DNA from 3 places in the Azospirillum sp. HJ39 genome. Region 1 is predicted to be linked to each of the others. Evidence: riboswitches for the same ligand, from Rfam matches in the RefSeq annotation. Region 1 holds a riboswitch; each other region holds the start of a gene.
What was found. A riboswitch is a leader RNA that binds a small molecule or an ion and turns the genes downstream of it on or off. The one in region 1 is predicted to bind thiamine pyrophosphate.
Positions count from the first base shown of each region.

Region 2: linked by a shared signal. The riboswitch ahead of ABMY26_RS28120 (ABC transporter substrate-binding protein) and the one ahead of thiO (glycine oxidase ThiO) in region 1 are both predicted to bind thiamine pyrophosphate.
Region 3: linked by a shared signal. The riboswitch ahead of ABMY26_RS20900 (ABC transporter ATP-binding protein) and the one ahead of thiO (glycine oxidase ThiO) in region 1 are both predicted to bind thiamine pyrophosphate.

Region 1 is NZ_CP167911.1:2,755,404-2,761,700, reverse strand. It holds gene ABMY26_RS26480 (long-chain fatty acid--CoA ligase) at 1-832, shown strand, start outside; gene ABMY26_RS26475 (acylphosphatase) at 829-1,119, shown strand; gene ABMY26_RS26470 (hypothetical protein) at 1,198-2,064, shown strand; gene ABMY26_RS26465 (hypothetical protein) at 2,051-2,602, shown strand; gene lipB (lipoyl(octanoyl) transferase LipB) at 2,613-3,365, opposite strand; tRNA gene ABMY26_RS26455 (tRNA-Leu) at 3,540-3,624, shown strand; gene ABMY26_RS26450 (STAS domain-containing protein) at 3,742-4,044, opposite strand; TPP riboswitch at 4,265-4,364, shown strand; gene thiO (glycine oxidase ThiO) at 4,356-5,537, shown strand; gene thiS (sulfur carrier protein ThiS) at 5,534-5,743, shown strand; gene ABMY26_RS26435 (thiazole synthase) at 5,819-6,297, shown strand, end outside.
Region 2 is NZ_CP167912.1:99,388-105,684, forward strand. It holds gene ABMY26_RS28115 (branched-chain amino acid ABC transporter permease) at 1-164, opposite strand, end outside; gene ABMY26_RS28120 (ABC transporter substrate-binding protein) at 168-1,307, opposite strand; TPP riboswitch at 1,365-1,478, opposite strand; gene ABMY26_RS28125 (DMT family transporter) at 1,512-2,426, opposite strand; gene ABMY26_RS28130 (ferredoxin) at 2,554-2,886, opposite strand; gene ABMY26_RS28135 (ABC transporter permease) at 3,071-4,240, shown strand; gene ABMY26_RS28140 (ABC transporter permease) at 4,244-5,230, shown strand; gene ABMY26_RS28145 (CoA transferase) at 5,262-6,297, opposite strand, start outside.
Region 3 is NZ_CP167911.1:1,618,218-1,624,514, forward strand. It holds gene ABMY26_RS20880 (hypothetical protein) at 1-1,554, shown strand, start outside; gene ABMY26_RS20885 (hypothetical protein) at 1,639-2,193, opposite strand; gene ABMY26_RS20890 (hypothetical protein) at 2,190-2,783, opposite strand; gene ABMY26_RS20895 (acetoin utilization protein AcuC) at 2,961-4,133, opposite strand; TPP riboswitch at 4,213-4,319, shown strand; gene ABMY26_RS20900 (ABC transporter ATP-binding protein) at 4,364-5,095, shown strand; gene ABMY26_RS20905 (ABC transporter permease) at 5,092-5,859, shown strand; gene ABMY26_RS20910 (ABC transporter substrate-binding protein) at 5,901-6,297, shown strand, end outside.

The DNA.
Region 1 (6,297 bases):
CGTGCCGACCATTTACACCGCGATCAACCATCACAAGCGCCTGAAGGAGTTCGACCTGTCCTCCATCCGCTTCTGCATGTCGGGCGGGGCACCGCTGCCGCTGGAGGTGAAGGAGGCGTTCGAGCGCGTCACCGGCTGCACGCTGGTCGAGGGCTACGGTTTGTCGGAATGCTCGCCGGTCGCCACCGTCAATCCGGTGGTGCAGCACAGCGAGAAGAAGGGCTCCATCGGCCTGCCGCTGCCCGGCACCGTCGTCGAGATCGTCAGCCTGGAGGAGCCGCGGCGCGTCCTGCCCCCCGGCGAGAAGGGCGAGGTCTGCATCCGCGGCCCGCAGGTGATGAAGGGATACTGGCGCCGACCGGACGAGACGGCGCAGACGCTGGTGGACGGCCGGCTGCACACCGGCGACGTCGGGGTGATGGACGAGGACGGCTACACCACCATCGTCGACCGCATCAAGGACATGATCCTGTGCAGCGGCTTCAACGTCTATCCCCGCAACGTCGAGGAGGCGATCTACCTGCATCCGGCGGTCGCCGAATGCGTGGTGGCCGGCATGCCCGACGAGTATCGCGGCCAGACGGTGAAGGCCTATGTCCGGCTTGACGAGGGCCAGAGCCTGACCGCGGGCGAACTGACCAGCTTCCTGAAGGACAAGCTGTCGCCCATCGAGATGCCCAAGGTCGTCGAATTCCGCCGGGAGCTGCCCAAGACGATGATCGGCAAACTGTCGCGCAAGGCCCTGCTGGACGAGGAGGCGGGCAAGCGCGCCGCCGCGGGCGTCGGCGGCAATCCGGCAGGCGGCAATCCGGCAGATGGCGGTGCGGCATGAGCGGAGACGGGCGCAAGGCGGTGCGGGTCCGCATCCTCGGCAGGGTGCAGGGCGTATGGTACCGCGGCTGGACCGTCGACACCGCGGGCGGGCTGGGGCTGACCGGCTGGGTGCGCAACCGCGCCGACGGCACGGTCGAGGCGCTGTTCGCCGGCCCTGCCGACGCCGTCGACCGCATGCTGGACGCCTGCCGCCGCGGTCCGCCCGCCGCCATCGTCCGCGACGTTGTGGCCGAGCCCGACCAGGATCCCGGAATGGCCGGGTTCGAGCAGCGGCCGACACTGTAGGCGCGGCATTAGCGTTCCGCTAACCATGATGGCGGCATGCTGGATGCGCGCAGCGGGGTCGAGAACTGGAGCCGGGATGTGAGCGACGTAGCGGGCATGAAGGCCATGCTTGCCGGCGTCTTCGCCAAGGCGGCGGAGGCGAAGGGCAAGGCCGCCCGCAAGCCGGCGCCGTCCACCGCCCGCAACATACCCCCGGTGCCGGGCGGCGACCCTGCCGTCCGTCTCAGCCTGGCGGCGGGGATGGTGGGCGACGCGCTGGCCGGACCGTCCGGCGGCTCCCCTGCCGGCCTTGCCGAGCAATTGGGGCCGGCGATCCAGGCGCTGGCGCGTGACCTGGGGCGTCTGCTGGCGGCCTTCGGGATGGATGCGGACGGCGTGGCCGCGGCGGAAGCCGCGCTTGCCGGGCGTTTCGGCGATGCGGAGCGCCGGGCCGCGGTGACGGCGCTGGATGGTCCTGCCGGTGACTTTGGTCCGGTGACGGCGGACGCAGGTGCCGGGGATGTGGCGGTCGAGGTGCACGGCATCGGTCTCCGCGTGGCGGCTGGCCCTGCATCGCCCTGTTTCGAGGCGGCGGCCCTGGTCCTGGCGCATGTGCCGGCCGAGGGGGGGAGCGGCGGCTTTGCCGCCGCGATCGGCGCGCTGCGCTCGGCCATCCGGCCGGGCCGGGGGCTGACGGTCGAGGCCGACGGCATTCCCGCCGACGGCCTCGGCCCTGTCATGGAGGCGCTGGCCGGGGCGATGACCGGGCCGCCGGGCGGGCTGGAGGGTACGGTGGTCCTGTCGCCGCGCAACGTCCCGGCCGCAGGGGGGCCGCTGGACCTGTCGCTCACCCTGTCCGGGCGGCTGGGCGCCGGGACAGCGGTTCCGTCCGCTCCGCCCGCCGCCCCGGCCAAGGGAAAGCCGGTCGAGCCTTTCGGGGAGCGGGGGGTCGATGTCCGGATTTGATCTGTGGCATCGGCTGGCGGCTGGGAGGCTGGCCGCCCTGATGCCGGCTCTGCTCCTGCCGGCTCTGCTCCTGCCGGTTCCGATGGCGGCCGCCCCGGCGTTGGCCGGTCCGCTGGAGCGGACCGAGCCCGGCCATATGGCGCCGCCCCAGCCGGGTGCCGACCTTCCCTTCGCGTCGCCCATCGTGCAATTCGCGCTGCCGCCGCAATGGATGACGATCCGCTCCAAGGAGGACTGGCGCAAGGCCGGCACGTTCGAGAAGGAATTGAGCAAGGACTGCGCCGCCCTGCGCTTCGGCGAGATCACGCCGATGCGGTTCCGCGCCTATTTCAACGGGCAGGTGATGGGCGTCGCCTTCGGCCACGGCCTGAACCTGCACGATCCCGGCAAGAAGGCCGATCCCAAGAAGATCTACCTGTTCCGCAACGGCGATTCCGCCGGCTGCACGGTGCAGTCTATGGACAACAAGGATCCGCGCGTCAATCCCGCCGCCGGACAGGCCGCGACGCCGGCCGGCGGCGGGTTCAAGAAATACTGACCGGAGCCGTTCAGGCGCCCGTGTCCTCGCCCTCCTCGCCCCGCATCGGGCCGCCGAACACCTCCGGCCATGCCGCGATCAGGGCGGAATCGACGTCCTCCATCGTCACCAGCTGGCCCAGCGCGACGATGGAGGTGACGCCATGCCCGGCGATGCCGCAGGGAACGATGCCGCCGAAATGGCCGAGGTCCGGCTCGACGTTCAGGGCGATGCCGTGGAAGCTGACCCAGCGCCGCACCCGCACGCCGATGGCGGCGATCTTGTCCTCCTGGCCCTTCACGCCGCCATATGGCTGCTTGTCGACCCAGATGCCGACGCGGCCATCGCGCCGCTCCCCCCTGATGGTGAAGGAGGCGAGCGTGCGGATGATCCACTCCTCCAGGTCGTGGACATAGCGGCGGATGTCGGCGCCGCGCGCCTTCAGGTCCAGCATCACATAGGCCACCCGCTGGCCCGGCCCATGGTAGGTGTACTGGCCGCCGCGCCCGGTGCGGTAGACCGGGAAGCGGTCGGCCTCCAGCAGATCCTCGTCCCGGGCGCTGGTGCCGGCGGTGTAGAGCGGCGGATGCTCCAGCAGCCACACCATTTCCGGCGCGGTGCCGGCGCGGATCGCCTCGACGCGGGCCTCCATCTCGGCGATCGCCTCGGGGTAGGGGACAGGCCGGTCGGATATGCGCCACTCGACCGGACGGAGTGCGGCTGGGCGGGCGGCGGAGGTGTCGGACTGGATCGGACTGGCGGTCAGGCTGGTCACGGAGGTCATTCGATAGGGTCTCGGCAGAAGGGGCGGATAGAAGGGTTGGGCGGAAGGGGTGAGGGGCAGTTCGTTTTTTTTCGCGGATGATGATTGTAGCGCTTGATCGCCCCTCGGGAAGCTGATATCTACCCGCTCCACCCGATGAGGCGCGCAAGCGCAGGTCGGGGCTACCAGCCTCGTGCGGTCGTGGCGGAATTGGTAGACGCGCAGCGTTGAGGTCGCTGTGGGGCAACCCGTGGAAGTTCGAGTCTTCTCGACCGCACCACTCCCATGCAGATGGGACCATCCCGGGGATACGGGAACGACGAAAGGCCCGCAGGTCGCAAGACCGAGCGGGCTTTTTCGTATCCGCGTTCCGGAGCTTCCCTTGCCTGAGCCCCCCTTACCTGAGCTCGATATAGCGCTCCAGCGTGGCGCGGCGGAGCGCGCGGACGATGTGGGGGGCTGCACCGCTGGCGACGATGTGGCCGCCGGCCTCGCGGCAGCGGTTGGCCAGGATGAACAGCATGCCGATGGCCGCGGAGTCGATGAAGGAGACGAACCGCAGGTCCAGCGGCACCACCGGCCTCGCCAGGAAGTCCCAGTCGCGCAGCATGTCGTGGAAGCGGTTGCCGTCCTCGTAGGTGCAGCGGCCGGACAGCAGGATGCCGTCGTGGTCGCCGACGGTGGCGAAGGCGTACTCCATCGTCGCTTCCGGTCCCTTTTTTCGATGATGCGGCGTGCCGGCATGGGAGCATGAAGGGTTGCGGCGGTGCAAGCCCATGCTGCGGAAGGGGCTATCCGGTTCGATCCGGGCTGGACAAACGGGAAAAGGCGCCCCTGGGTCCGTCCCGGTGTCGCCGGTCCTGCCGCAGCGGGGCCGCGATTCCGCTTGTAGGGCCAGCTGAATGTTGGCATAAGGCAAAAACATAGGCCTGGGGTGCCGTGCGGTGGTCGCACGGCTGAGAACACACCCATCGAACCTGTCTGGGTAATTCCAGCGAAGGGAGCCGCCGCATGATCGATGCGCCCGAACCACATCCGTTTTCCGTTCCCGAATCGGGAGCCCGCCCGTCCGTCGCCATCATCGGCGCCGGCTGCATCGGCCTCGCCGTTGCCTGGAGGCTGGCGTCGGCCGGCTGCCGCGTCGAGTTGTTCGAACGGGGGGAGGCCGGTCGCGGCGCCACCCATGCCGCCGGCGGCATGCTGGCCGCCTGCGTCGAGACCGAACCGGGCGAGGAGGGGCTGCTGCCGCTGACCCGCGCCTCGCAGGCGCTGTGGCCCGACTTCGCCCGCGACCTGGAGGCGGCGAGCGGCCAGCCGGTCGATCTGCGCAGCGAAGGCACCATGGTCATCGCGCTCAATGCCGACGATGCGGCGAAGGTCCGCTTCCTGCATGGCTTCCAGCGCGATCTGGGATTGCCGGTGGAATGGCTGGGCGGGGCCGAGGTGCGGCGGCGCGAGCCGTACCTGCAACCCGGCGTCGCCGGAGCGCTGTTCTGCGCCGGCGACCATCAGGTCGACAACCGCAAGGTCGCCGCCGCCTTGCGCCGCGCTGCGGAGGCCGCCGGTGCCCGCCTGCACGAACGATGCGGCGAGGTCGCGCTGGCGATGGAGGGCGGTGCCGCCGCCGGGGTGCGCGTCGCCGGAACCCTGCACCGGGCCGACCGCGTGGTGCTCGCGGCCGGCGCCTGGTCGGCCGGGGTGCCCGGCCTGCCCCCCGTTGCAAGGCCGCCGGTCCGGCCGGTGAAGGGGCAGATGGTCTGCCTGCGCATGGACCCGCGGCTGCCGCTGCTGCGCCATGTGGTGTGGACGCCCGGCACCTACCTGATCCCGCGGCTCGACGGCCGGCTGCTGATCGGCGCCACGACGGAGGAGCGCGGATTCGACGACCGCCTCACCGCGGGCGGCCAGTTCGCCCTGCTGGAGGGGGCATGGCGGGCGCTTCCGGGCATCGCCGAGCTGCCGATCGAGGAGGCCTGGGCCGGCTTCCGGCCCGGCAGCCGCGACGATGCGCCGGTCCTGGGGGAAAGCGGCATTCCCGGCCTGATCCACGCCACCGGCCACCACCGCAACGGCATCCTGCTGACCCCGGTGACCGCCGACGGCATCGCCCGGCTGGTGCTGACCGGGGAGACCGACCCGCTGCTGCGCCCGTTCGCCGCCGACCGCTTCGTCCTGGCGGGAGCCGCCGCATGAGCGCCGTCCTCCGCGTCAACGGCCGCGACGAGCCGCTCGCCGCCGCCTCGGTCGCCGACCTGCTGGCCGCCCGCGGCATCGCCGAGGGAACCCGCGGCGTCGCCGTCGCCCTCAACGGCACGGTGGTTCCCCGCCGGCAGTGGGCCGGCACGGCGCTCCGGCACGGCGACAGCCTGGAGATCGTCCGCCCGATCCAGGGCGGCTGAGCCAGGGCGACCGCCCCCCGACATCCCCCTTCCCCCGAAAAAGGGGGGAGCACCTTTGCGAAGGTCCTTACTTCCATGTCCCAAACCACGTCCGCCGATCCCCTTGCCATTGCTGGGCGCAGCTTCGGGTCGCGCCTGTTCCTGGGCACCGCCGGCTATCCGAACCAGCAGGTCATGCTCGACGCGCTGGCGGCCAGCGGCAGCGAGCTGGTCACGCTGGCGATTCGGCGCATCAGCCTGGACGGCTATTCGGAAAGCCTGGTCGACGTGCTGGCCCGCGCCACCGCCGGTCGGCCGGTCGGGCTGCTGCCCAACACCGCCGGCTGCATGACCGCCAAGGAAGCGGTGCTGACCGCGCAGCTGTCGCGCGAGGCGCTGGACACACCCTGGATCAAGCTGGAGGTGATCGGCGACCGCGAATTGCTCTATCCCGACGTGGAGGAATTGCTGCGCGCGACGGAGGAGCTGGTGAATGACGGCTTCGTCGTGCTGCCCTACTGCAACGACGACCCGGTGACCTGCCGCAAGCTGGCCGACCTGGGTGCCGCCGCGGT
Region 2 (6,297 bases), on a different replicon from region 1:
AGCGGCGCCAGCGCCACCGCCAGCAGCCCGCCGGCCATCACGAGGTCGCCCTGGGCGAAATTCACCGCCGAGGTGGCGTTCAGCACCAGCACGAATCCGAGCGCCACCAGGGCGTAGGCCGCCCCCAGCGCCACGCCGTTGACCAGCAGTTGAAGCGCCGCCATCCGTCACTTCGCCGCAAGCGTCGGGTCGTCGTAACGCTTGACCAGCGCCGGCACACGGCTGGTCCCGTCATAACAGACGATGACGGCGGAATGGGCCATGTTGCCCTTGCCGTCCGACCGGTAGGTCATGGCGAGGCCCTTGAAGCTTCCGGCCGCCAGCGCCTTGCGGATGGCGTCCGGGCTGCGGGCGCCGGCCTTCACCGCCTCCAGCACCATGGTCATGCCATCATACTGGCCGAGCGCGAAGGCGTCCGGCTCCTTGCCGAAGGCGGCGCGGTAGGCGTCGGTGAAGGCCTCGACCTCCGGCGAGCCGCCGGAAACCGGCGAGGCCGCCGTCTCGGCGCAGACGCCCTTCAACTCCGCCGGCTCCAGCAGGGCCGCGGTGCTCGGCTGGTGCATGGCGGAGCCGGCGACGATCGGCACCGTCACGCCGCTGGACGCGGCCTGCTTCAGCAGCAGCGCGGTCGGGCCGGAATGCAGGTGCAGCACCAGCACGTCGGGCTTGGCGGCCAGCGCCTTGGTCAGAACCGGCAGCAGATCCTTGGCGGCGGGGTCCACCCCCTCCTCGAACACCGGCGCGACGCCCAGCGCCTTGAAGGCGGCGTCGAGATGCGTCTTGCCGCTCTGGCCGTAGGCGGTGGTCTGGTAGATGACGGCGGGCCGCCGCTTGCCCAGCTCCTCCACCACATAGCGGGCATGGGCGGATTTGGTCACCGCGTCGCCGGGGAAGAAGCGGAAGACCCAGGGGTTGCCCTGCTCGGTGATCGACGCGGTGCCGGAGACGGTGACAAGGGGCAGCTTCAGCTCCTGCGCCAGCGGCAGCATCGCCAGCATCTGGGTGCCGAGCATGCTGGCGGCGACCGCGCCCACCGTGCCGCCGCCGGCAGCGCGCTCCAGCGCAGTCACCGCCGCTTCCGGCGAGGTGCCGGTGTCGACCACTTCGGATGCGATGGCGATGCCGGCCGGGGTCTGCTTCAGCGCCAGCACCGCGCCGTTGCGCTGGCTGGTGCCCTCCAGCGACAGGAAGCCGGTCAGCGGCACCAGCACCGGAAAGGACAGGGCATCGTCGGCCCGGGCGCCGGTGTATGGCAGCGCCGACGTGGCCGCCAGCAGGCCGATCAGAAGGGAAAGCGTGCGCCGCATGACCTGTAACTCCCTACGCGCGCCGGCAGCGTGGCGACGCGGAGGAACGGAGCCGCCTTGCGGATCCGGTCGGCTCCCTTCGCCGGCATGACCCGGATCAGGTTCGATGGGTGTGTCTCAGCCCATGCGTCCGCACAGCATGCGTCGGCACAGGCACCCCAGCCGTGAACGAACGGCGAGAGTGTCGCCGCCAAGCGCCTATTGTCAAGAACCCAGCCGGCGGCGTGCCATCATCGTTTCACGATGCAGGATATAGAGACCGCTGCCGATGATGACCATGGCACCGGCCAGCACCGGCACCGTCGGCAGGTCGCCGAACACCAGCCAGCCGAACAGGCTGGCCCACACCATGCCGGTATATTCGAACGGCGCCACCACCGCCGGCGGCGCCCGGCGGAAGGCCTGGGTCAGCAGCACCTGCGCCCCGGCGCCGAGCATCCCCACCAGCGACATCAGCCCCAATCCGAGGGCGGTCGGCGCCGTCCAGACCGGGACCGCGAGCGCGCCGCTCACCACCGTCGTCGTCAACAGGAGATAAAGCACGATCGATGCGCTGGTCTCGGTCCGCGACAGGCCACGCACCGCCAGCGCCGCCAGGGCATAGAACAGCGCGGCGGCCAGACCGACCAGCACCGGCACCAGCGGCGCCCCGGCCGACGGCTGCGCCATCACCACCACACCGCCGAATCCCACGACCACGGCGGCCCAGCGGCGCCAGCCCACCGGCTCGCCCAGCAGCGGGGCCGACAGCGCGGTGATGAACAGCGGACCGGCGAAGCTCAGCACATAGACGTCGGCGAGCGGCAGTTCCCTGAAGGCATAGAAGAAACAGCCCATCGAGATCAGGCCGGCGAAGGAGCGCCAGACATGGCCCCAGGGCCGCCGCGTCCGCATCGCCGCGATCCCGCCGCCGCGCACCAGCGTATAGCCACCCACCAGCAGGAAGGCGACCAGCGAGCGCACGAACATCAATTGCGGCACCGGGTAATCGGCCGTCAGGACCTTGATAAGCGTATCCATCGCCGCGAACAGCAGGATGGCGATCAGGAAGCAGCCGACGGCGTAGGGAACCGAATCGGTCTCGGCTGGCAGCAGATCGGCGGTCTCGGCGTCGGTCATGGCAGGGAATCGGGACGGCAATGGCGGAGGTTGCCCACATTATGGGCAATCCTTGCCGCGTCCCAATGCCACAACCGCAGGTCAGACCGGCGCAGCGCTTCCGCCGCCCGGCCGGCCGCTCAGCCGATCACCGGGTCAGCACCATCACCAGCCGTTCCACCGGCGCGTCGTTGACCAGATGCGAGTCCACGATCTCGTCGATGTCTTCGGGCGTCTCAGGGCGATACCAGATGCCCTCCGGATAGACCACCATCAGCGGCCCGGCGGAACAGAAGCCGAGGCATCCGGTCATCGCCATGCCGATGTCGGCCAGCCCCTTGCCCTGGATTTTCTGGTCCAGCCGCTGCCACAGCGGATGCGCGCCCTTGGCGGCGCAGCTGCCGCGGGGATGGCCGGGCGGGCGCTGCTGGGCGCAGCAGAAGACGTGGTGGCGGAAGGTCTGCGGAATGTCGAGCGGCATCGGGCGTGCTCCATAGCCATACAGTTTGTATGGATAAGGATCATGCCAGATTGCTGCGCCGCGGCAAGATTTTTGTAACGCTTCTAAGTTCGGGATCCGCCTCGATCCGCCTTCCGACGAAATGCTTGGTCAGCGCAGGGGTTGCCGGTTAAGACTCCAGGCATGGGTTGATCAGGAGACGCCGGTGGTTCTGAGCGGGTCGGTCAAGGGACAGCCGGGCGCCGTGCCGGGCTGGGTCGGGTATGCGCTGTTGCCGGTCCTCAACCTCGTCGCGGCCTTCGTGCTGTCGGGGCTGGTGATCCTGGTCATCGGCGAGAATCCGGTCGACGTGCTGTCGCTGATGCTGACGGAGGCGGTGGGCTACCCGGAGGCCATCGGCTACACCCTCTATTACGCCACCGACTACATCTTCACCGGGCTGGCGGTCGCCATCGCCTTCCATTGCGGGCTTTTCAACATCGGCGGCGAGGGACAGGCCTATCTGGGCGGGCTCGGCGCCGGGCTGGTGGCGCTGGCGCTGACCGGCTGGCCCTGGCCGGTGGTGGCCTTGCTGGCGGTGCTGGCCTCGGCGCTGTTCGGGGCCGCCTGGGCCTTCGTTCCGGCCTGGCTGCAGGCCAAGCGCGGCAGCCATATCGTCATCACGACAATCATGTTCAATTTCATCGCCGCCTCGCTGATGACCTGGCTGCTGGTGGACGTGCTGATCCGCCCCGGCAGCCAGTCGCCGGAAACCCGAGAGTTCGATCCCGGCGTCTGGCTGCCGTCGATGGACCGGGCGCTCGGCTGGTTCGGCGTCGCCATCCCGGCTTCGCCCCTGAACCTGTCCTTCCTGTGGGCGCTGGCCTGCTGCGCCCTGTTCCATCTCTTCCTGCGCCGGACCCGCTGGGGCTACGAGTTGCGGACCGTGGGGAGGAACGAGCGCGCGGCGGTCTATGCCGGCATCTCACCCGCCCGGAACATCATCGTCGCCATGCTGATCTCCGGCGCCCTGGCCGGCTTCGTCGGCGTCAACGAGATCCTGGGCGTCCAGCACCGCGTCATCCTGAACTTCACCGGCGGGGTCGGCTTCGTCGGCATCGCGGTGGCGCTGATGGGGCGCAACCATCCTGTCGGAATCATCCTGGCGGCCCTGCTGTTCGGCATCCTGGCACAGGGCGGCGGCCAGCTGTCCTTCGACTATCCGACGATCAACCGCGAACTGGTGATGGTCATCCAGGGTCTGGTCATCCTGTTCGCCGGCGCCATGGAAAACCTGTTCAAGCCGCAAATCGAGGCGCTGTTCCGCCGCCGCGGGGCGGCAACGATTCCAGCCGGCCCGACCGAAGCCGGCCCCGGCGGAACGGGGAGGAGCTGAGCGATGGAGGAGGCGCTTCTGCTGGCGTTGCAGCTGCTCGGCGCCACGATCCGCGTGGCGACGCCGCTGGTCCTGGCCGCCTTCGCAGGCCTCTATTGCGAGCGGGCGGGCGTGGTCGACATCGGGCTGGAAGGCAAGATGCTGGCCGGCGCCTTCTTCGCCGCCGCCGTCGCCTCGGCCACCGTCAACCCGTGGCTCGGGCTGCTGGCCGGCACCGCCGCCGGGGTGGCGCTGGCGCTGGTCCACGGCTTCGCCTGCGTCACCCACAACGGCAACCAGGTGGTGTCGGGCATGGCGATCAACATCCTGGTCGCCGGGCTGGCACCGACGCTGGCCTATGCGTGGTTCCAGCAGGGCGGACAGACCCCGCTGCTGCCGTCCGCCGCCCGCCTCCCGACGGTGGATTTGCCGGGAATGGACGCGCTGGCCGGCGTGCCGGTGCTGGGGCCCGCCCTGCAAATGGTCTGGCGGGAGCTGATCGACGGCAACAACATCCTGATCTGGGTGACGCTGGCGCTGGTGGTGACGACGCAATGGGTGCTCTACCGCTCCCGCTTCGGGCTGCGGCTGCGGGCGGTCGGCGAGAATCCGGCGGCGGTCGACACCGCCGGCCTGTCGGTGGCAAAGCTGCGCTATCAGGCGCTGCTGGTGACCGGCGCGCTGACCGGCATGGCCGGAGCCTATCTCTCCACCGGGCACGGGGCCGGCTTCGTCCGCGACATGACCGCCGGCAAGGGCTACCTGGCGCTCGCGGCGCTGATCTTCGGCAAATGGCGCCCCGGCCCCACGCTGTTCGCCTGCCTGCTGTTCGCCTTCACCGACGCGGTGCAGGTCCGCCTCCAGGGCGTGGCGCTGCCGGTGATCGGCGTCATCCCGGTGCAGTTCATCCAGATGCTGCCCTATGTGCTGACCGTCCTGCTGCTGGCCGGCTTCGTCGGCAAGGCCGTCGCTCCCAAGGCCAGCGGCGTCCCCTATATCAAGGAGCGCTGACGGTCCGCCTGCCTTCTGCGGTCCACCACCCCTAGGCGACGATCCCGGCGTCGTGCAGGCGGCCGATCTCGGCCGACGGCAGGCCGAGCAGGCCGGCCAGCACCGCGTCGGTGTCCTGCCCCAGCCGGGGTGCCGGCCGATGGTCGGTTCGCTCGCCCAGACCGGGAAAGCCGAGCGGCGATCCGGGAACCAGCAGCGGCCCGACCCCGGGCTGGTCGATCTCGCGGAACAGCGGGTTGGCGGTGGAGCAGCGCGCATCCTCCGCCACGAGCTGGCCGAAGTCGCGATAGGGTCCCCACAGCACGCCCGCTCCCGCGAAGGCGCTCTCTACCTCCGCCAAACTGCGCGCGGCGAACCAGGGCGCGAGCACGGCGGAGATGGCATCGCGCGCCTCGAAGCGCCCGCCCTCGTCATCCATGTCCACGCCCATCAGCGGGCCGATCATCGCCAGCCGGTCGGCCAGCCCGGTCGCCTTGCCCAGCGCCTTCCACTGGCGGTTGGAGATGGCGACGACCATCGCCCGCCGTCCGTCGGCGGTGGCGAAGTCGCGGCCATAGGCGCCATACAGATCGTTGCCCATCGGTGGACGCACGGCGCCATTCACCCGCACGTCGGCGAGGTAACCGAGATTGCCGACGGTCGCCAGCATCACGTCGGCCAGCGCCACCGTCACCTCCTGCCCCCGGCCGGTGCGGCGGCGGTGGCGCTCGGCCGCCAAAAGCCCGGTGGCGAGGTAAAGGCCGGCGGCGACGTCCCAGGCCGGCAGCACATGGTTGACCGGTTCCCCTCCCCGCCCGGTCGCCATCGGGAAGCCGCCGGCACAATTGACGGTGTAATCCACCGCGGCCGATCCGTCCGGGTTGCCGGTCAGCCGCAACATGATCAGGTCGTCGCGCCTGGCGGACAGCGCCTCGTACCCCATCCAGCCGCTGGCCGGCAGGTTGGTCAGCAGGAAGCCGGCGTCCTCCCCCGATGCGGCGATGATCGCCTGGGCGATCTCCCGCCCCTCCGGCTTGTCGAGCGCCAGGGCGACCGACCGCTTCGCCTTGTTCAGCGCCGTCCAATAG
Region 3 (6,297 bases), 1.1 Mb from region 1:
CGTGGCGAGCAGGCCGGCGACACTGCCCGTCCGGCCGTCGCCACCCCTGCGGAAACCCTGGCCGCCGTCCATGAAGCGGCACTGTCCGCCGGCACGAAGACGGAGATGGAGGGGGAGGAAGAAGCCGGCGCAGAGATGACCGGGAGCCCCGACAGCCCAGACGTCAACCGAGACGACCCCCCGCCTGAAGCCCCCGCGGCCGAACCCGCGACAGCAGCCGCTTCCGCCGCCGAGCCGATTGCGACCGATCTCCCCGAGGCAATTCCCCCGGCAGACGATCCCCCGGCGGACGATGAAGCCCCGGCGGCGACCGATCCGGACGACATGGCGGAGGAGGCGCCCACCGCCGAGGCCCCGGCCGAACGACCTGAAGTCCAACAGCCCGAAGCGGCAGTCGACTCTCCTGTGCCGGAGGCGTCTGACGGCACGCAGGTGGCAGCCGATCAGGAACCACCACCCCATCATGAGGCGCCGAAACCCGCCTCCCCTGCCCCCAACCTGCTGGCACCCGCGCTCGACCCGGCCGCCGAGTCCGTTGCCATCCCCATTGCAGACGACCCTGTGCTCGATCCCGTTACGGGCGACCCGCCCTCCGCCGGGCCGCTGGCCGAAGCGCCGGCCGCCGACAATGCAGGGCGGTCATCCGAATCGACACCCAAGCCGGAACCGGCATCCGCGGCGGTCGCGCAAAGCACCCGCTCCTTGGCGTCTCCCGATAAAATGTCCCACGACAAACCAACAAACGTACACTGGAAAGGCGATCGCATGCTGGGCACGATCTTCGTCCTCAATGACCGCGGCGGCGTAGGCAAGACGCTGCTGTCCCATCACCTGATGGCGACCGCCATGCTCGAAGGCCTGCAATTGAAGGTCGTCGAGTACGAGGTGAACGAGCGTCTCGCCCGACTCTTCGGCCCGGACGTGGTCGAACATCGCCGCATCACGCAGGACTTCATGAACATGATGGGGTCGGCCGACGGCTTCTATGAGTTCTGGGACCTTATCGGGCCGGAACTGCAGCGCGGCGGCCGCCTGTTCGATTTCGGCGGCAACATCTCGCAATGGTTCTTCAACTGGGCCGAGGTGTCGGGCTTCGACTATTACGTCGGCGACGGCGAGCGGCTGACCTTCATGGTGCCGGTGACCGTCGACCTCGCCTCGCTGTCCACCGGCATGACCACGCTGGAGCGGGTGGCGACCATCGCCCCGAAGGCCAAGCGCGTCCTGGTGGAGAACGGCTTCTCCGGCCCCTTCTCGCAGTTGGAGGACAGCCAGTATGCCCGCCGCAAGGCCGAGATGGTGGAACGCGAGGGGCTGCATGTCATCTCGATGCCGCCCTGCACCGCCCCGGCCTGGGCGCGCCTGACCGGCCACCGGCTGGATCAGGTTGCGACGATGACGCGTGAGGATCTGGTGAAGCTGGGCATGACCCCGCCGGTCGCGTCCCGTTCGCTGATCATCATCCACGAATGGCTGCGCAACATGCGCCAGGCGCTGTCGCCCTATCTGCACGACGCCTTCCGCCAGACCCCGGCCACGACCAAGGGCCGCTGACGGTTCCGGGCGCCGGCGTTCAGGCGTTGCGAAACGAACGGGGGCGTCCGGCGGGGCGCCCCCGTTCGTTTGCGTTTCAGGGTTTCAAGCGGCGCTGCGGGCCGGGTTGGCGCTGTACAGGTTTTCCTTGACCGGCGTCACCGAGCGCACCTGATAGCCCGGCCGGGCGCTGAAGCGGCGGTTGGCGCGCTCTGCGGCCTCGCGCTCCGACTCCGCCCACACCAGATAGGTGCGCCCGCGCACCCATTCGGCGGCCAGCGGATGGGCGGCATCGATCTCGCCGATCTGCTGGTTCACCACGGTGACCAGCCATTCCTTGTCGCCCGGATTGCGGCGGTCGGTCAGGATCAGGATCTGCGGGCGGCGCTTGGACTGCGCCTCCGTCAGGCGCTGTTGCACTTCGGCCTGCTTGCCGCGCAGTTCCACCATGCCGCGCACCAACTCCCCGATCTCGGCATGGAGAGCCTCTTCCTCGCGGTGCAGGCGGTGGATGGTGGCATCAAGCTTGTCCAGGTTGGACCGCACGCCGCGGACGCGCAGGCGGGACTGCGACACCCGCTGCTCCACCGCCAGCAGCAGGTTGCCGAGCCATGCCCCGATGGCGACGATCGCCAGGACGATGATGAAGTTGATCATCATGTTTGGGCACCGGCCTTCGTCCGCGCGGTCGCCGGGCCGGATGGCACCCCGCCCTTGCGCGCGTCGCCGCGCATGAAGCTCTTCTGGAACCCCATCTTGAAGGGAAACGCGACCTCGACCATCTGCCGGGCCTCGTCGAAGCTGGAAGCCCAGACCTCCGCCACGTTGGCGCAGCGCCAGATCGGGTTGACCGCCGCCCGTTCCCCGCCCGCTCCCGATGCGGAGGACGCCTTCTCTTGGGTGACCGTGGCGGCGAACTTCATCAGTCCGGCCTGCGGGTCGCCGACCTCGTGCACGAACAGCGGCGGCTGTTCGGCCAGATCCTTGATCAGCTTCTCGGCCTTGCGGATGTCGGTTTCCAGCCGGTGGCGGTCTGACGACTGGCTGTTGCGGCGCTGGACCAGCTGGTTGACACGGTTCTGCAGGTCCTGCGCCTCGGCATGCAGCACATAGATCCGGTTCTCGATCTGCTCCAGGCCACTGCTCTTTTCCAGGATGTTCGGCAGGAAATCCTTCAGCATCATGGCGACCGGGACGGCGGCCAGCATGATGACGACGATGGCGATCAGGAACAGCGTCGTGTTCGACATCCGCCCGCCCGTTCTCCCCCTGAAACCTGTGCCGTCCCGTCCGCCGGACGCGGTGGAAACGGCGCAGCCACAGACGAACGAGAATCAACAAACAATCCGCATCCGTCAACGAATCGTCACGGTTCGGTCCGATTTCATCCTGCCCGACCAGGCCACGGCGCGGGTGGCCGCAAGGTCTCAGGACAGCGCCATCTCCGCCACCCGTTTGACCGCGTCGCGCACCGGCCCCGGCCGCGGAACGTCGGCGATGGTGGTGAACCAATGGGCGGGCGGATTGCGGCCGGCGGCGCGGCTCCAGGTCAATGACCGCAGCACCGCCTCCGCCTCCGGCGTGGGCGGCTGCGCCGGGTCGATGCCGTTCATCACCGCCCAGATCCCGGCCCAGCAGCGCCCGACCGACCAAGGATTGTAGCCGCCGCCGCCGACCGCCAGCACCCGCGGCGCCAGCGGCAGCAGAGCCGCCACCGCATTCCACAGCGCGCGGTTGGATAGCTCCAGCCGGCTCAGCGGATCCTCGGCCAGCGCATCGGCCCCGGTCTGGATCACCATCGCCTGCGGACGGAAGGCACGGGCCAGCGGCAGCACCGCCGCCTCCATCACATGCTCCATCTCGCTGTCGTTGAAGCCGGGCGGCACCGGCAGGTTGCGGGCCATCCCGCCGGCCCGGTCCTCGGCCCTGCCGGTGTAGGGCCAACGCCCATCCTCGTGGACCGAGACGGTCAGCACCCGGTCGTCGTCGGCGAACGCCTCCTCCACCCCATCGCCATGGTGGGCGTCGAGATCGACATACAGCACCCGCTCCAGCCCATGGTCGAGCAGTTCCAGGATGCCGAGCACCGGCGCGTTGAAGTAGCAGAATCCGCTGGCCCGGTCGCGGCGCGCATGATGGGTGCCGGCGGCCGGGGCATAGACCAGACCGGCTGGCCGATCCCCCAGCAGCCGCGCCGCCTGGAGGGCCGAGCCGCTGCTGTGGGCCGGCCGCCGGTACATCTCGGCGAAGACCGGGTTCTCCAGCTTGCCGAGATTGTGGCGGGCCGCCGTCGCCTCGTCCACCCGCTGCTCCGCCTCCGCCCGCTTCAGCGCCGCGATGTAGTCGAGGGTATGGAAGCGCGCCAGTTCGCGTTCGCTGGCGACATGGGTGTCGAGATAGACCTGATCCGGCAGCCATCCCATGGCGCGGCTGAGGTCGATGGCGGTCGAGACGCGCGGGATCGCCAGCGGGTGCTTCGGCCCATAGGTCGAGCCGCGGTAGATCTCGCCACCGATGAACAGCGGGGTGCGGAACGGCGTGGTCAGGGGAGGAACTCCGTCATGTCCCCCGGAAACTAGGCGGCGTTGCCGCCCGGTCAAGCGCCGATGGTGCTTCCGCAGGATGGGAGGCGGTGCCGGCGATGCTTGCGGTCACGGATCGTCCGCGCCTATAGTCGCCGCCTTCACTGGGGGGAGCCGATGGGCGGCTGAGAGGTCCCGTTGCGGGACGACCCCTGGAACCTGATCCGGTTCATGCCGGCGTAGGGATCAGTGATGCCAGATAAGACGCATCCCCGGACCTGTCCCTCCTCCCCGCGCTCATGTCCGCGATGACCCCCCTGTCGGTCACCATTGCAGGGGCGCGGCTGACCTATGGCGGCACGCTTCTGTTCTCCGACCTGACCCTGGACCTGCCGGCGGGGAAGACCACCTGCCTGCTGGGCCCGAGCGGTGTCGGCAAGACCACGCTGCTGCGCATCCTCGCCGGGCTGGCAGAGCCGGAGCCGCCCACCGCCGTCGTCACCGGCGACCGCCGGCCGCTGGCCGGCCGCATCGCCTACATGGCGCAGCAGGATCTGCTGCTGCCCTGGCTGACCGTCCTCGACAATGTGCTGCTGGGCGACCGGCTGCGCCACCGCCGGCCCGATGCCGCGCGGGTGGAGCGCGCCCGCGCCCTGCTGGAGCGCGTCGGGCTGGCGGGCCGCGAGCGCGACCGCCCCGCCGCCCTGTCCGGCGGCCAGCGGCAGCGCGTGGCGCTCGCCCGCACGCTGATGGAGGACAAGCCGCTGGTCCTGATGGACGAGCCCTTCTCGGCGCTCGACGCCATCACCCGCCTGCGTCTCCAGGAGACGGCGGCGGAGACGCTGGCCGGCCGCACCGTGCTGATGGTCACCCACGACCCGCTGGAGGCGCTGCGGCTCGGCGACCGCCTGCATGTGATGACCGGCCGTCCCGCCACCATGGGGCCGGCGCTGGAGCCCGCCGGCGCGGTCCCGCGCCGCGTCGACGATCCCGCCCTGCTGGCGCTCCAGGCCGAGCTGCTGCGGAGGCTGGCGGAATGAGGGCGCTGCTGCGCGCCGCGGTCACCCTTGCCGTGCTGGCCGCCGGCTGGCAGGCGCTGGTCTGGGCCACCGGCCTGCCGCGCTACCTGCTGCCCGGCCCGCTGGCGGTGGCCGACGCCATGCGGCGGCAGGCGCCGCTGCTGCTGAGCCATGGGCTGACCACGCTGGCGGAGATCCTGGTCGGGCTGGTCGCCGGCGTGGCCCTGGGCACGGTCAGCGCGCTGCTGCTGGCGCGCTTCCGCACCGCCCGGCGCTGGCTGATGCCGCTGCTGCTGGTCAGCCAGGCGATCCCGGTCTTCGCGCTGGCGCCGCTGCTGGTGCTGTGGCTGGGCTACGGCATGGCGTCCAAGATCGCCATGGCGGTGCTGGTCATCTATTTCCCGGTGACGACGGCGCTGTTCGACGGGCTGCGCCGCACCGATCCGGGCTGGCTCGACCTTGCCCGTACCATGGGCGCCTCGCCCGCCGCCATCCTGTGGACCATCCGCCTGCCGGCCGCCCTGCCCGCCTTCTGGTCCGGCGTGCGGGTGGCCGCCGCCGTGGCCCCCATCGGGGCGGTGATCGGCGAATGGGTCGGCTCCTCCTCCGGCCTCGGCTACCTGATGCTGCATGCCAACGCCCGCATGCAGATCGACCTTCTGTTTGCCGCCGTGCTGGTGCTGGGGCTGTTCGCGGTGACGCTCTATGCCGCCGTCGACGCGCTCGCCCGGCGCGCGCTGCCCTGGCAATCCGATACCCAGCCGGCGGATGACGCCGATCCATGACGCCGATCCATGACCCACCCCCCGAAGGGAAGAGACGCCCGATGAAGCACCTGTTCGCCGCTGCCCTGATGGCCGCCAGCCTGATGACCGCCAGCCTGATGACCGCGCTGCCGGCGCTGGCCCAGGACAAGCTGTCCGTGATGCTCGACTGGTTCGTCAACCCGGACCATGCCCCGCTGGTCGTCGCCCAGGAGAAGGGCTTCTTCAAGGATGCCGGGCTCGACGTGACGCTGACCGCGCCGGCCGATCCCAACGACCCGCCCAAGCTGGTCGCCGCCGGCAAGACCGACCTCGCCGTGTCCTACCAGCCGCAGCTGATCCTGCATGTGGCAGAGGGGCTGCCGCTGGTCCGCGTCGGCACACTGGTTTCCACGCCGCTGAACTCGGTCGTCGTGCTGCGCGACGGGCCGGTGAAAACGCTGAAGGACCTGAAGGGCC